DNA from 4 places in the Streptomyces sp. RK62 genome. Region 3 is predicted to be linked to each of the others. Evidence: riboswitches for the same ligand, from Rfam matches in the RefSeq annotation. Region 3 holds a riboswitch; each other region holds the start of a gene.

Region 1 (3,185 bases), on a different contig from region 3:
GCGACGGAGTTCCCCCAGCGGGTGTTCGCGCTGTCCACCCCACGCCGGACCTCGGCCTCGTCCATCACGTCGTCGTGGTACAGCGTCGCCAGATGCGTCAGCTCCACCACCACGGCCGACGGCACGATCCCCGGGGCATACGGGTCCCCGAAGCGCGCGGCGAGCATCACCAGCAGCGGCCTGAAGCGCTTCCCGCCCGCCCGCACCAGGTGCTGGGCGGCCTCGGTGATGAAGGGGACCTCACTCTTGGTGGCTTCGAGCAGTCCCTCCTCGACAGCCGCCAATCCGGCCTGGACATCGGCTTCCAGAGCCTGGTCCCGCACGCTCAGCCCGAACGGCCCGACGACGGTCACGAGGGGTCTCCTGTCTGCTGGTGTCTTTCGGCTGGTTACACGGTTTGTCGATAGGTCGCTGCCATCACTCAAGTCAGCGTATCCGGTCACGTTTCGATCACCGATGCCGCCCACCCGTCCACCACGGGCGACATCGGTTCACGGTCGGTATGTTTTTCGATCACCTGATAAGGGTGGAGATTCATCGATTTATCGGCATGTCACTGTGTGTAGTCGCACCGGCACCCGCCACTCCGTATCGCCGATCACGGACCCGCTCCCTACGGCAGCCCGTCTACCCCGGCCCGCCCCGGAGACGCCCTCTCCGCCACCTCCACCTGTCCGGCCACTCGGCACCCGCACACCCCCGCGCCCGACACCCACTCAACGACGCGCACGGCATGCGAGGTTCCCCGACGCGTCCACAAAACGGACTTTCCGAACTCAAGGGACAGATAGGCGAGCTGGCGACACCCGTCCGACGGGCAGGCAATAAACGGGGAGTTGGAGCCATTGCCCGATTTGCCGTTGTTGTGATCGCCGTGAGTTGGGTCACGCGGCACCGCCCCTCACCCCTTCCCGCCGGAGCCCTTCGTCGCCTTACGGCAAAAGCGAGTTGAGCGTTGGCAACCGCAAAGGATCAAGTACCCCATACACCCCAGACCATGGTCAACTAGCACGTCAGGTGTCTGCGGCACTTGTTCCCGACATGTGCTCTCGCATACGTTCCCGCTCTGTCGGGCGGACGCCGAATCCTGCCGCCGCCCGAGTCATCCACCTACGCACTCACGCACGGCAGGAGCGGGGGACCCAGGTAAGTCGCCGTATCGGACGCCTTGATGGCGGCCCGGTCCGGCTAGGGGTGAAGTCGCGTCGTCGCACGACGGCACGACCGGGCATCTCCCGCCCGAACCCGACAGCTCACCTCGCAGGCGCCGGAGAGGAACGAACAGCGCCATGTCCCGAGGCAAGCACCGCCGCACCCGTACCAGCCCGCTCGCCCGCCGCGTCATCGCCGCCGGCACCGGTACCGCCGCCCTCGCGCTCCCCCTGCTGGGCGCCACCACCGCGAGCGCCGCCGAGCCCGCCAAGGTCTCCACCGTGGCCAAGACCGGCTCGGTCAGCTACACCACCAAGAAGGGCGACACCCTCTACGGGATCGCCGACCGCTACGACGCCCAGGGCGGCTGGCGTCAGCTCTACAAGGACAACCGCAAGGCCATCGGCGACAACCCGCGGCTGATCCACCCGGGTGTCGACCTGAAGGTCCGCGCCACGAAGAAGGCCACGCCGGCGAAGGCGAACACCGCGTCCGCCCCCGTCAAGAAGTCCGCCGTCGCCCAGGCCACCCAGGCCTCCGCGAAGACCTACGCGAACAACCTCGACGGCTGGATCCGCGAGGCGCTGGACATCATGGCGCAGAAGGGGATCCCCGGAAGCTACGAGGGCATCCACCGCAACATCATGCGGGAGTCCTCGGGCAACCCGGCCGCCATCAACAACTGGGACTCCAACGCCGTCGCGGGCACCCCGTCCAAGGGCCTGCTCCAGGTCATCGACCCGACCTTCGCGACGTACCACGTGGCGGGCACCGCGTACGACCCGTTCGACCCGGTCGCGAACATCACGGCCGCGTGCAACTACGCGGCCGCGCGCTACGGCTCGATCGACAACGTGAACGGCCCCTACTAGGCCCCACGTTCCGGCCCGCGTTCCGGCCCCACGTTCCGCCGGGCGCCTCCCCTGTCCGACAGGTCTAGTAGGGGAACTCGGCCAGGCTGCAGGCGAACAGTCTCTCGAGGACGACGGCGATGCCGTCGTCCTCGTTGGACAAGGTGATCTCGTCCGCGACCGCCTTGAGCTCCGGGTGCGCGTTGGCCATCGCCACCCCGTGGGCCGCCCAGTCGAACATGGGGATGTCGTTGGGCATGTCCCCGAAGGCGATCGTCTCGTGCGGGCCCAGACCGAGGTGCTCGGCGGCGAGCGCGAGGCCGGTCGCCTTGGTGATGCCGCATGGCTGGAGTTCGACGGTGCCCGGCCCCGACATGGTGACCGTCGCCAGCGAACCCACCACCGCGCGGGCCGTCGCCGCCAACTCGTCGTCGCTCAGCGTCGGGTGGCGCAGCAGCACCTTGCTGATCGGCTCGCACCACAGGTCGTCGCGGTGCCGCACCCGCACGGCCGGCAGGGTGGGGTGCGGCATCAGATACCCCGGTTCGATGAGCGTGAGCCCGTCGACGCCGTCCTGGTCGACCGCCGCGTACACCTGCCCGACCTCGGCCTCGATCTTGCCGAGCGCGGTCTCCGCCAGGTCCCGCTCCAGGGTGATGGACCACAGCAGACGGTTCCGGCCGACGTCGTAGAGCTGCGCGCCCTGCCCGCACACCGCCAGTCCCCTGCTGCCCAGCAAATCCAGGAGGGGCCGCACCCTGGGCGCCGGGCGTCCCGTCACCACCAGGTGCTGGGCACCGGCCACCGCCGCCTGCGCGAGGGCCGCGAGGGACCGGTCGGAGAGCGTGTCGTCACCTCGGAGAAGGGTCCCGTCCAGGTCAGTGGCGATGAGTGAATATGCGATCGGTGCGGCCATGATCAGAGAATACGGACAGGAAGGCCCATCGACTCGACCTGAACCGGACGGCTGCTCGGTTCACATGAGTTGACACTCGTTCCGGTCCCAGTTGTGTCCATGCGCGCACAACCAACGCCCGTTTATGGCGATTTCGCCCCCACGAGATCTTTCCGAACTTCCTGTCGGCGTTACGGTGGGGCGAGTTGGGGCCGTTTCCTTTGTGACCACGCGTGCGACACCACGGCCGGCCCCGGCGACCTGGGACGGAGCCGATCGCCCTCCCC
Region 2 (3,185 bases), on a different contig from region 3:
GCGAACCGATCTGGTTCACCTTCACCAGCAGGGCGTTGGCGGCGCCCTCCTCGATGCCGCGGGCGAGGCGCTCCGGGTTGGTGACGAACAGGTCGTCGCCGACGAGCTGGACCTTGTCGCCGAGCTTGTCGGTGATGGTCTTCCAGCCGTCCCAGTCGTCCTCGAACAGCGGGTCCTCGATGGACACGAGCGGGTACGCGTCGACGAGCTCCGCGTAGTACTCGGTCATCTCGGCCGCCGAGCGCTCCTTGCCCTCGAAGGTGTAGACGCCGTCCTTGTAGAACTCGGAGGCGGCCACGTCCAGGGCCAGGGCGATCTGCTCGCCGGGGGTGTAGCCGGCTTCCTTGATCGCCTCGAGGATGAGGTCGAGGGCGTCGCGGTTGGAGCCGAGGTTCGGGGCGAAGCCGCCCTCGTCGCCGAGGCCGGTGGCCAGGCCCTTGTTCTTCAGGACCTTCTTGAGGGTGTGGTAGACCTCGGCGCCCCAGCGCAGGGCCTCGGAGAAGGACTCCGCGCCGATCGGGGCGATCATGAACTCCTGGATGTCCACGTTGGAGTCGGCGTGCGAGCCGCCGTTCAGGATGTTCATCATCGGCACCGGGAGCAGGTGCGCGTTGGGGCCGCCCAGGTAGCGGAAGAGCGGCAGGTCGCTGGCCTCGGAGGCGGCGTGGGCGACGGCGAGCGAGACGCCGAGGATGGCGTTGGCGCCGAGGGAGCCCTTGTTGTCGGTGGCGTCCAGGTCGAACATGGCCTGGTCGATCAGGCGCTGCTCGGTGGCGTCGTAGCCGACGAGCTCCGGGCCGATCTGCTCGATGACGGCGAGGACGGCCTTCTCGACGCCCTTGCCGAGGTAACGGTTGGTGTCACCGTCGCGCAGCTCGATGGCCTCGAAGGCGCCGGTGGAGGCGCCGGACGGGACGGCGGCACGACCGGTGCTGCCGTCGTCGAGGCCGACCTCGACCTCGACCGTGGGATTGCCTCGGGAGTCCAGGATTTCCCGGGCTACGACGACGTCGATGGACGGCACGAGCATCTCCTTCGTGGATGTGAAGCCTTTACGCAGCCCGCGTGGGTGCTGCGAGACGAGCCTAACCGGCTCCGGAGGTTCGGCCAGCGGTCGACCGCCCTGTGGACGGAACCGAGAGCGAATTGTTTCCGAACGGAACAAAAAGCGGGCGCGTACATCTACACAGAACCCCGCCCCGGCGCGCACGGGGGAACACGCGCCGGGGCGGGGAGCCTGTGGGGGTCCTACTTCAGGTGGAGCTGCTGACCCGGGTAGATCAGGTCGGCGTCCTGGACGATGTCCTTGTTCAGCTCGAAGAGCTTCTCCCAGCCGCCCTTGACGTCGTGGTCGGCGGCGATGGTGCTGAGGGTGTCGCCCTTGGCGACCTTGTACTCGCCGTCGCCCTTCTTGACCTTCTTGCCGGTCGGGGTGGTGACGGTCTTGGTGCTCTTCTCGGCGGCCGGACGGTCCGCGGAGCGGGAGGCCGGCTTCTCCTCGGTGGAGCGGGTGCTCTGCTCGCCACCGGTGGCGGCGGAGCCGTTGTAGGCCGCGCTCGACAGGCCGGTGCCGCAGTGCGGCCAGGCGCCCTTGCCCTGGCTCGCGAGGACCTTCTCGGCTATCGCGATCTGCTGGGCCTTGGTGGCCTGGTCGGCGGTGGAGGCGTACTGCGTGCCGCCGTAGGCCGCCCAGGTCGAGGCGGAGAACTGCAGACCGCCGTAGTAGCCGTTGCCGGTGTTGATCGACCAGTTGCCGCCGGACTCGCACTGGGCGACGGTGTCCCACTCGGAGGCGGTGGCGGCCGAGGCGCTGCCGGCGGCCATCAGCGGGCCGGCGACGGCGGCGGCGCCGGTGACGCCGACGACGGCGATGGCGCGGGCGGCCTTGGACGGACGACGGTGCTTGCCCTTGCTGGAGAACAGCATGGAGAGATCCCCTCACCGACGCCTACGAGGTGAGCTGTCGGGTTCGGGCCGGTTGAGTTGCCCGGTCGCCCACCACTGGTGCGTGGTGCGCGACTTCACCCCAAGCCGGTTCCGGCCGTGAGTCCCCGGAGGGCCTCGACTTCCGGACCCGGCGCTTACCTTGGGTCCCCCGCTCCTGCCTACGGCGCATGACGCGACGACTGTTCCCGGACGGCCGCCGGCAGGATTCGGCGTGACGGCTGTCGGGGCTCGCACTGGAGGCGAGCGGTCACGACCGTAGACACGCCGCTCGGGGATTTTCAAAGACGATCAAGGCTTCTGAGATCTATCTCTCAGTCCATCTAAAACGGACATTCACCATGAAAGCGGGGCATGAACTGCCGCTTCATTTGGCCCTGTTCGGCCCTTATTCGGTGGGGACGTCCAGCGTCTGACCGGGAGCGATGTTGTCGGCGTCGGCGCCGATGGCCGCCTTGTTCGCCTCGTACAGCGCGCGCCATCCGCCGTCGACGTCAAGGGAGTCGGCGATGGAGGCGAGCGTGTCACCCGCGCGGACCCGGTAGGAGGCGTGGCGGCCGGAGGAGGCGGAGTCGCCGTCCGCGGACTTGGTCTCCTCGGCACTGGCGCCGCGGTGCCGCCCGGAACCGGCCGGTACGTCCTCGATCGCGGCGGTGTCGACGAGGCTCCAGGATCCGGCACTCTGCCCGGAGTTGTCCTGGTTCGTGATCTCGGGGCTCTCCACCGGGGAGCTGTCCGGGGAGGCGGTGGCGGTGGCGCCGGACTTCTCGGCCTTCTCGGGCTTTCCGGACTTCTCCGCCTCGGGTGAGGACGGGGCGGAGCTCTCCGGCGACGCGGACGACGAGCCGCTCGGGGTGCTCGACGCACCGCCGGAGGAGCCCGAACCGTCCGAAGAACCGGAAGAATCGGACGAGTCGGAGGAATCAGAGGAATCGAGCAAGCCGGACGACCCGGACACCTCGCTCGGGGAGTCCCCGGAGACACCGGTGTCGAGGTCGATGGCACCCGACTTCTTGCTGAGCCCGTTGAGCACCGCGCAGGTGCCCCAGGGGGCCGTCCCGCGCTCGGCGAGGACCTTCTGCGCCACGGCGATCTGCTGCGAGCGGCTCGCCAGATCCGGGCTCGCGGCGTAGTCGAGACCGCCGAAGGCCTCCCAGTCCGCCTGGGTCAACTGGAGCCCGCCGTAGTGCCCGTTGCCCGTGTCCGCGCTCCAGGAGCCACCGCTCTCGCACTCGGCGACC
Region 3 (3,185 bases):
ACGCACAGGGCGGCCAGCGCTGCGGCGTCGACGCCGTCCGGCACGGTGGTGTCGACGCCGTGCAGCGGGTCCTCGAAGCCGGTGCCGTAGGCCCAGCGGGTGTCGTCCTCGTGTCCCTCGGCGAGGGTCAGATAGACATGGTCGTCACTCATGCCCTCTCCTTCAGATGTGGGGGACGTCGTCGGGGATGTCGTAGAAGGTCGGGTGGCGGTAGACCTTGTCGGCGCTGGGCTCGAAGAACGGGTCCTTCTCGTCGCGCGTGGAGGCGGCGATGTGCTCGGAGCGCACGACCCAGATGCTCACGCCCTCGTTGCGCCGCGTGTACAGGTCGCGGGCGTGGGTCAGCGCCATCCGGTCGTCGGCGGCGTGCAGCGAGCCGACGTGGACGTGGTTCAGTCCGCGCTTGCCCCGGACGAACACCTCGTACAGCGGCCAGTCCTGCTTTCCGGTGCTCATGCCACCGCTCCCTTCTCCGCGCGGGCGGCCTGCTTGGCCGCGTGGGCGGTGGCCGCCTCCCGCACCCAGGCGCCCTCTTCGTGGGCGCTCCTGCGTCGTTCCATCCGCTGTGCGTTGCACGGGCCGTCGCCCTTGATGACCCGCATCAGCTCGTCCCAGTCGGGCGTGCCGAAGTCGTGGTGGCCGCGCTCGGCGTTCCAGCGCAGCTCCGGGTCGGGCAGGGTGACGCCGAGCTTCTCGGCCTGCGGGACCGTCATGTCGACGAAGCGCCGGCGCAGCTCGTCGTTGCTGTGCCGTTTGATCTTCCAGGCCATCGAGCGGGCCGAGTTGGGCGAGGAGTCGTCGGGCGGTCCGAACATCATCAGGGAGGGCCACCACCAGCGGTTCACCGCGTCCTGGACCATCTCCCGCTGGGCCTCGGTGCCGCGCATCATCGTCATCAGCAGCTCGTAGCCCTGCCGCTGGTGGAACGACTCCTCCTTGCAGATCCGCACCATCGCGCGTGCGTACGGTCCGTAGGAGCTGCGGCACAGCGGCACCTGGTTGCAGATCGCGGCGCCGTCCACGAACCAGCCGATCACGCCGACGTCGGCGAAGCTCATCGTGGGGTAGTTGAAGATCGAGGAGTACTTCTGGCGGCCCTCGATCAGCCGCTCGGTCAGGTCGGCGCGGTCGGCGCCCAGGGTCTCGGCCGCCGAGTACAGGTACAGACCGTGTCCGGCCTCGTCCTGCACCTTGGCGAAGAGGATCGCCTTGCGGCGCAGCGAGGGCGCCTTGGTGATCCACTCCCCCTCCGGCTGCATGCCGATGATCTCCGAGTGGGCGTGCTGCGCGATCTGCCGGATCAGCGTGTTGCGGTAGCCGTCCGGCATCCAGTCCCGCGGCTCGATGCGCTGGTCGCGCGCGATCGTCGCGTCGAAGTGCTCCTCAAGCGGCCCTTGTGGGGGCGCCTCGGTGGAGTGTGAGGTCGTCATCGCTCCCGCTTCCCAACCGACCATTCGTTCGGTACCAGTGTGACGTGTTTCGGATGGCTGGGCAAGACCTTGACCGAGCGCCGGAGGGGTCGCGTGCGTCGCTACCCTCCGTATTCACGCAGGCGCATGGCGCGGCGGCGATGACCGACCGCCGTCACGAGCGTCGAAGGTCACAAAAACGTATCGGACATTTCACACGTCAATCTTCACTGCAGGCACACAAGTTGGCTAAGTTACGGCCCAGGACGCGCGTTGAACTCCGGCGATCCCCGCCGGGACGTGCGACCTCCGCCGAGTCGGCGCGTCCTTCGGGGCCGCGGAGCCGGGGACCCAACCGAATCATGGGGTGAATCGACCCGAGGCCGTGACGGGCCGGGTCGTAGGGCACACCTTCCGACGCGAAACGCCCGAACCCGTCAGCTAACTCGGTAGGCGGAGTACGGAAGGAGCACGTCGCCCATGGCGCCGGAACGCACCGGCATGCGCAACTCCGCGCTCGCCTCGGCAGCAGCCCTCACCTCGGTGGCCCTGCTCGGCCAGTCGGCCGGCGCCGCCCAGGCGGACGAGGGGCCGAGCCGCGAGGAGGTCAGTCGGCGGGTCAGTTCGCTCTACGACCGGGCCGAGACCGACACGGGGACCTTCAACGCCACCCGCGCCTCGTCCACGGGACCGCGCAAGCGCGCGGGCAGCCCGGCGGCCTCCGGACGCGACGGTGACGGCGGCCGTGGCGCCGCCCCGCTCGACGACGTGGCCCGGCAGTGGTTCGACATCGCCCGGTCCAAGCTCGGTCCGACGGTGCAGGCCACGCTGCCCAAGGACCGGATGCCGGAACGGCCCGCCGCCCCGGCGCGGGGTGCGCGCCCGTCGGCCGGGGGTGAAGGGGCGCGCGAGATATCTGGGCGTACGGCCTTGGAGCTGCCTGCTGGATCGGGTGCCCCTGTCGCCGAGTTGACGTCCGGTGCCTCGCGTTCGGCGGCTGTGGGTGAGCTGACGGCGGGGCCTGTGGCGGCTCTGCCCGCGGGCGGTGAGGCGGGGGGCGCGCTGGCCCTTCCGGCGGCGCCTGCCGCGTCTTCTGCGCCTGTCGTGCAGCCTGAGGTCGATCAGCGGGCCTCCCTGCGTACGACCAAGGAGCGCAGCCAGCGGAAGTTGGCGCAGGCGCGTGAGTTGCTGTCGGCGTACACCGGGCGGTCCATGGCGGCGATCGAGGCGCCGGCCGCTGTTCCTGCGACTGCTCCTGCCCCTGCCCCTGCTTCGGCGCAGAACCAGTGGGATGCCCTGGAGGCGCAGAGCCCCGCCGATCTGATGACGGTTCCGCCCGGTTCGACGGCTTGGACCGGGCAGTCCTCGGAGGCGTCGGCTGCCTCGGCTGCGTATCTGACGGCAACTCCTAGCGGTGGCCCGGAGTTGAGGGGCCCTCAGGGTTACGGCGTGCCTGACGCGGGCTTCTCCGCGGCTGCGGCTGCCCAGACGGGGAGCTTCCCGGCGGTCGACCAGACCGGCGGCTTCCCTGTGGTCGACCAGACCGGTGGGTTCCCCGTGGTCGACCAGACCGGTGGGTTCCCCGTGGTCGACCAGACCGGTGGGTTCCCGATGGTGGACCAGACCGGGAGCTTCCCCGCGGTCTCGCAGACCGGGAGTTTCCCGGCTGTCGGTCAGATAGGTGGCTTCCCCGCCGTGGACCAGACCGGCAGCTATCCGGCGGTGGCGCAGACGGGTGGCTTCCCGGCGGTGGACCAGACCGGCAGCTTCCCCTTG
Region 4 (3,185 bases), on a different contig from region 3:
CCAGGTCGCGTCGATCGTGTCGAAGGCCGCCGTCAGGTACTCCGCCCGCGCGTCGAACAGCGGGCTCAGCAGCTCCATGACCTCGGGCGAGTAGGCCGAGGGGTTGCTGCCGCTGCGCCGCACCTTGTAGCGGCGGTGCTTCTCGTTGGACTTCAGGTAGTCGGTGACGATCGCCTCGCGCTCGACGCCGACGGCGAGCAGCGTCACCGCGACCGACAGGCCAGCCCGGTCCTTGCCGGCCGCGCAGTGCATCAGGGCCGGGACGCTGTCCTCCACCAGGGAGTGCAGGATCCGGGAGTGCTCGGCGGTCCGGTCCGTGACCATCGAGCGGTAGGAGGCGATCATCCGGTCGGCGCCCTTGCCGTCGGCCAGGATCCCCCGCAGCTGGTCGAGGTCGCCGTCCCGGACCATCTTCCAGAACTCCGCGCCGTCCGCCGGGTCCGACAGCGGCAGATTCACATTGCGGACGCCCGGCAGCTCGACGTCGGGACCCTCCAGCTTCTGGTCCGCCGCATTGCGGAAGTCGAAGATCGTGTGCAGGCCCAGCGAGTCGAGGAAGGCGGCGTCCTCGGGGGTGGCGTGGGCGAGGTGGCCGCTGCGGAACAGCACGCCGTGCCGCACCCGTCGTCCGTCCACGGTGGGCAGGCCGCCCACGTCGCGGAAGTTGCGCACACCGGCCAGTTCGGGCTCGGTCGACGGGATCTGCTGCGTCACGGGGGCTCCTCCCGGTCGGCCCCGCCGGCGCGGCTCGGCGATGAGGCCGGCGAGGTGCGACTCCGACGATACGACATGGCTGCGTGCGCCATTCAGTTGTCCACAGGGGATGACTCGGTGGCAATGGGTCGAAACGGGCGAAAGTCGTCTGATGTCATCTTTGCGAGCGGGTGCTTCGTCCGGTTTTGCGCGCACCTCATGTCGTATTCGGATCGGAATCGACGGGAAGGTTCAATGGGTCGGATATCCACCGGCGTCGCATCTAGGGTTTCTGTCCGAATTGATGCCTTCATTCCAACTCGCTCCGTAATAAGGAAAGCTGGAGCAGCGTCACGTGAGGAGCGTCATATCCGTGACGGTGTGTCGCCCGTCATGTCCACGTAATCATCATGCTTTTCCCGGGACTTCGAGCAATCAGGCCCCTTCGAAATGCACGCAGGGTGACCGTTGAATGCCGTAAGGGATCAAGGTGAGCGCATTCGGGCGGAACCCCTCACTTGTTCCCTTGCGTCTCTCTCGCTTACGTTCGCCACCAATCCGGACGGACGCCTAATCCTGCCGCCGACCGGAATCCGCGCACACCCACCCGTACACGGCAGGAGCGGGGGACCCACAGGTACTTCGCCTGTTCCGGTCTCCGGAACAGGCTTGGGGTCAAGTCGCGTCCCGACGCGACCGGGCATCTCCAGCCCGCACCCGACAGCTCACCTCGTAGGCGCCGGAGAGGAATTCGTCATGCCCGCGAAGGGTAAGCACCGCCGTCCCAAGTCCCTGCGCTTCACCCGGACGATCGCCGTCGCCGGAACCGGTGGCGCCGCTCTCGCGCTGCCGCTGATCGGGGCCACCGGCGCAAACGCCGCGACCGGCCAGTCCGTCCCGGAGAAGGCGGTCCAGTCCGTCCAGGTCGCGGCCAAGAAGGCGCCGGCGCAGAAGACCTCCGCCCAGAAGACGCGCACCTACGAGGTGAAGCGCGGCGACTACCTCGCGAAGATCGCCGACCAGCAGGACGTCCGCGGCGGCTGGAAGAAGCTCTACGCCGACAACCGCGAGGCCGTCGGCGCCGACCCGTCGCTCATCCACCCGGGTCTGAAGCTGTCGATCGGCACCAAGGCCGAGAGCGCCGCCCCGAAGGCGTCCGCCCCGGCCCCGTCCGCGTCGAAGTCCTCGGCGAAGCCCGCCGCCAAGCCCGCCGCGCCGCAGAAGGCCGCCCCGGCCGCCCAGAGCGCCGACGAGGCGAGCACCGTCAACGGCTTCAGCGCCCCGGTCTCCGCCGCCGCCGTCGGCACCTCGTACAAGGTCGCGGGCAGCATGTGGTCCAGCGGCTACCACACCGGTGTGGACTTCTCCGCCCCCACCGGCACCCCCCTGAAGGCGGTCGGCGCCGGCACCGTCGTCTCCGCCGGCTGGGGCGGCGCCTACGGCAACCAGGTCGTCATCCGGCTCGCCGACGGCTACTACGCCCAGTACGCCCACCTGTCCTCGCTGTCCGTCTCCAGCGGCCAGACGGTGACCGCGGGCCAGCAGATCGGCCTCTCCGGCGCGACCGGCAACGTGACCGGCCCGCACCTGCACTTCGAGATCCGCACCGCGCCGGGCTACGGCTCCGACGTGGACCCGGTGGCCTACCTCCGCTCCAAGGGCGTCGCCATCGGCTGACCCCCGCACACGGCGCGCACCACCTCCCTGACACGCATGCGCACCACCTGCCTGACACGCACGCCGAAGGCCGGACCCCACCCCCGGGTCCGGCCTTCGGCCTGTCGTCGTCGTGCGCCCGCGGGCGCACGCGCGAGCGTTTCGGCGGTCAACGCCCCTGTCCGGAGCCGTATTCCGGACTTGGCGAAGGCTTTGGCAGTGGCTTATCTCACCGCTCGTCAACCCCTTCCTACGGTCGCGTAGGTCACATCGGAAGGTGAATCATGTCCCGACGTGACAGACGATTCGAAGAGTGACAGCAGAGCAGTGATCGGGTCGTACGTCGCGGTGGGGGACAGCTTCACCGAGGGCGTCGGCGACCCCGGCCCCGACGGGTCGTTCGTCGGCTGGGCCGACCGGTTCGCGGTCCTTCTGGCCGACCGGCGCCCCGAGGGCGACTTCCGGTACGCCAACCTCGCCGTGCGCGGGCGACTGCTGGACCAGATCGTGGCGGAACAGGTCCCCAAGGCCGTCGAACTCGCCCCGGACCTGGTGTCGTTCTGCGCGGGCGGCAACGACATCCTGCGGCCCGGCACCGACCCCGACGAGGTCGCCGAACGGTTCGAGCGGGCCGTCGTCCGGCTCACCTCGGCCGCCGGCACCGTGATGGTGACGACCGGCTTCGACACCCGTGGCGTCCCCGTGCTGAAGCACCTGCGCGGCAAGATCGCCACCTACAACGGGCACGTCCGCGCCATCGCCGACCGCTACGGCTGCCCGGTGCTCGACCTGTGGTCCCTGAGGACCGTCCAGGACCGCCGGGCCTGGGACAGCGA

What was found. Region 3 has a riboswitch for cyclic di-AMP ahead of KBY32_RS35805 (C40 family peptidase). Riboswitches for the same ligand answer to the same signal wherever they lie in the genome.
Region 1: linked by a shared signal. The riboswitch ahead of KBY32_RS10290 (transglycosylase SLT domain-containing protein) and the one ahead of KBY32_RS35805 (C40 family peptidase) in region 3 are both predicted to bind cyclic di-AMP.
Region 2: linked by a shared signal. The riboswitch ahead of KBY32_RS31525 (transglycosylase family protein) and the one ahead of KBY32_RS35805 (C40 family peptidase) in region 3 are both predicted to bind cyclic di-AMP.
Region 4: linked by a shared signal. The riboswitch ahead of KBY32_RS01130 (LysM peptidoglycan-binding domain-containing M23 family metallopeptidase) and the one ahead of KBY32_RS35805 (C40 family peptidase) in region 3 are both predicted to bind cyclic di-AMP.

Annotation. Positions count from the first base shown of each region.
Region 1 is NZ_JAGPYD010000004.1:314,836-318,020, forward strand. Features, by position in the region: gene KBY32_RS10285 (polyprenyl synthetase family protein) at 1-353, opposite strand, end outside; cyclic di-AMP (ydaO/yuaA leader) riboswitch at 1,106-1,282, shown strand; gene KBY32_RS10290 (transglycosylase SLT domain-containing protein) at 1,290-2,024, shown strand; gene KBY32_RS10295 (HAD family hydrolase) at 2,089-2,919, opposite strand.
Region 2 is NZ_JAGPYD010000020.1:92,458-95,642, forward strand. Features, by position in the region: gene eno (phosphopyruvate hydratase) at 1-1,024, opposite strand, end outside; gene KBY32_RS31525 (transglycosylase family protein) at 1,249-1,926, opposite strand; cyclic di-AMP (ydaO/yuaA leader) riboswitch at 1,931-2,123, opposite strand; gene KBY32_RS31530 (transglycosylase family protein) at 2,333-3,185, opposite strand, start outside.
Region 3 is NZ_JAGPYD010000003.1:480,953-484,137, forward strand. Features, by position in the region: gene paaC (1,2-phenylacetyl-CoA epoxidase subunit PaaC) at 1-152, opposite strand, end outside; gene paaB (1,2-phenylacetyl-CoA epoxidase subunit PaaB) at 163-456, opposite strand; gene paaA (1,2-phenylacetyl-CoA epoxidase subunit PaaA) at 453-1,430, opposite strand; cyclic di-AMP (ydaO/yuaA leader) riboswitch at 1,710-1,881, shown strand; gene KBY32_RS35805 (C40 family peptidase) at 1,890-3,185, shown strand, end outside.
Region 4 is NZ_JAGPYD010000001.1:280,258-283,442, forward strand. Features, by position in the region: gene KBY32_RS01125 (tyrosine-protein phosphatase) at 1-714, opposite strand, end outside; cyclic di-AMP (ydaO/yuaA leader) riboswitch at 1,284-1,445, shown strand; gene KBY32_RS01130 (LysM peptidoglycan-binding domain-containing M23 family metallopeptidase) at 1,450-2,370, shown strand; gene KBY32_RS01135 (SGNH/GDSL hydrolase family protein) at 2,677-3,185, shown strand, end outside.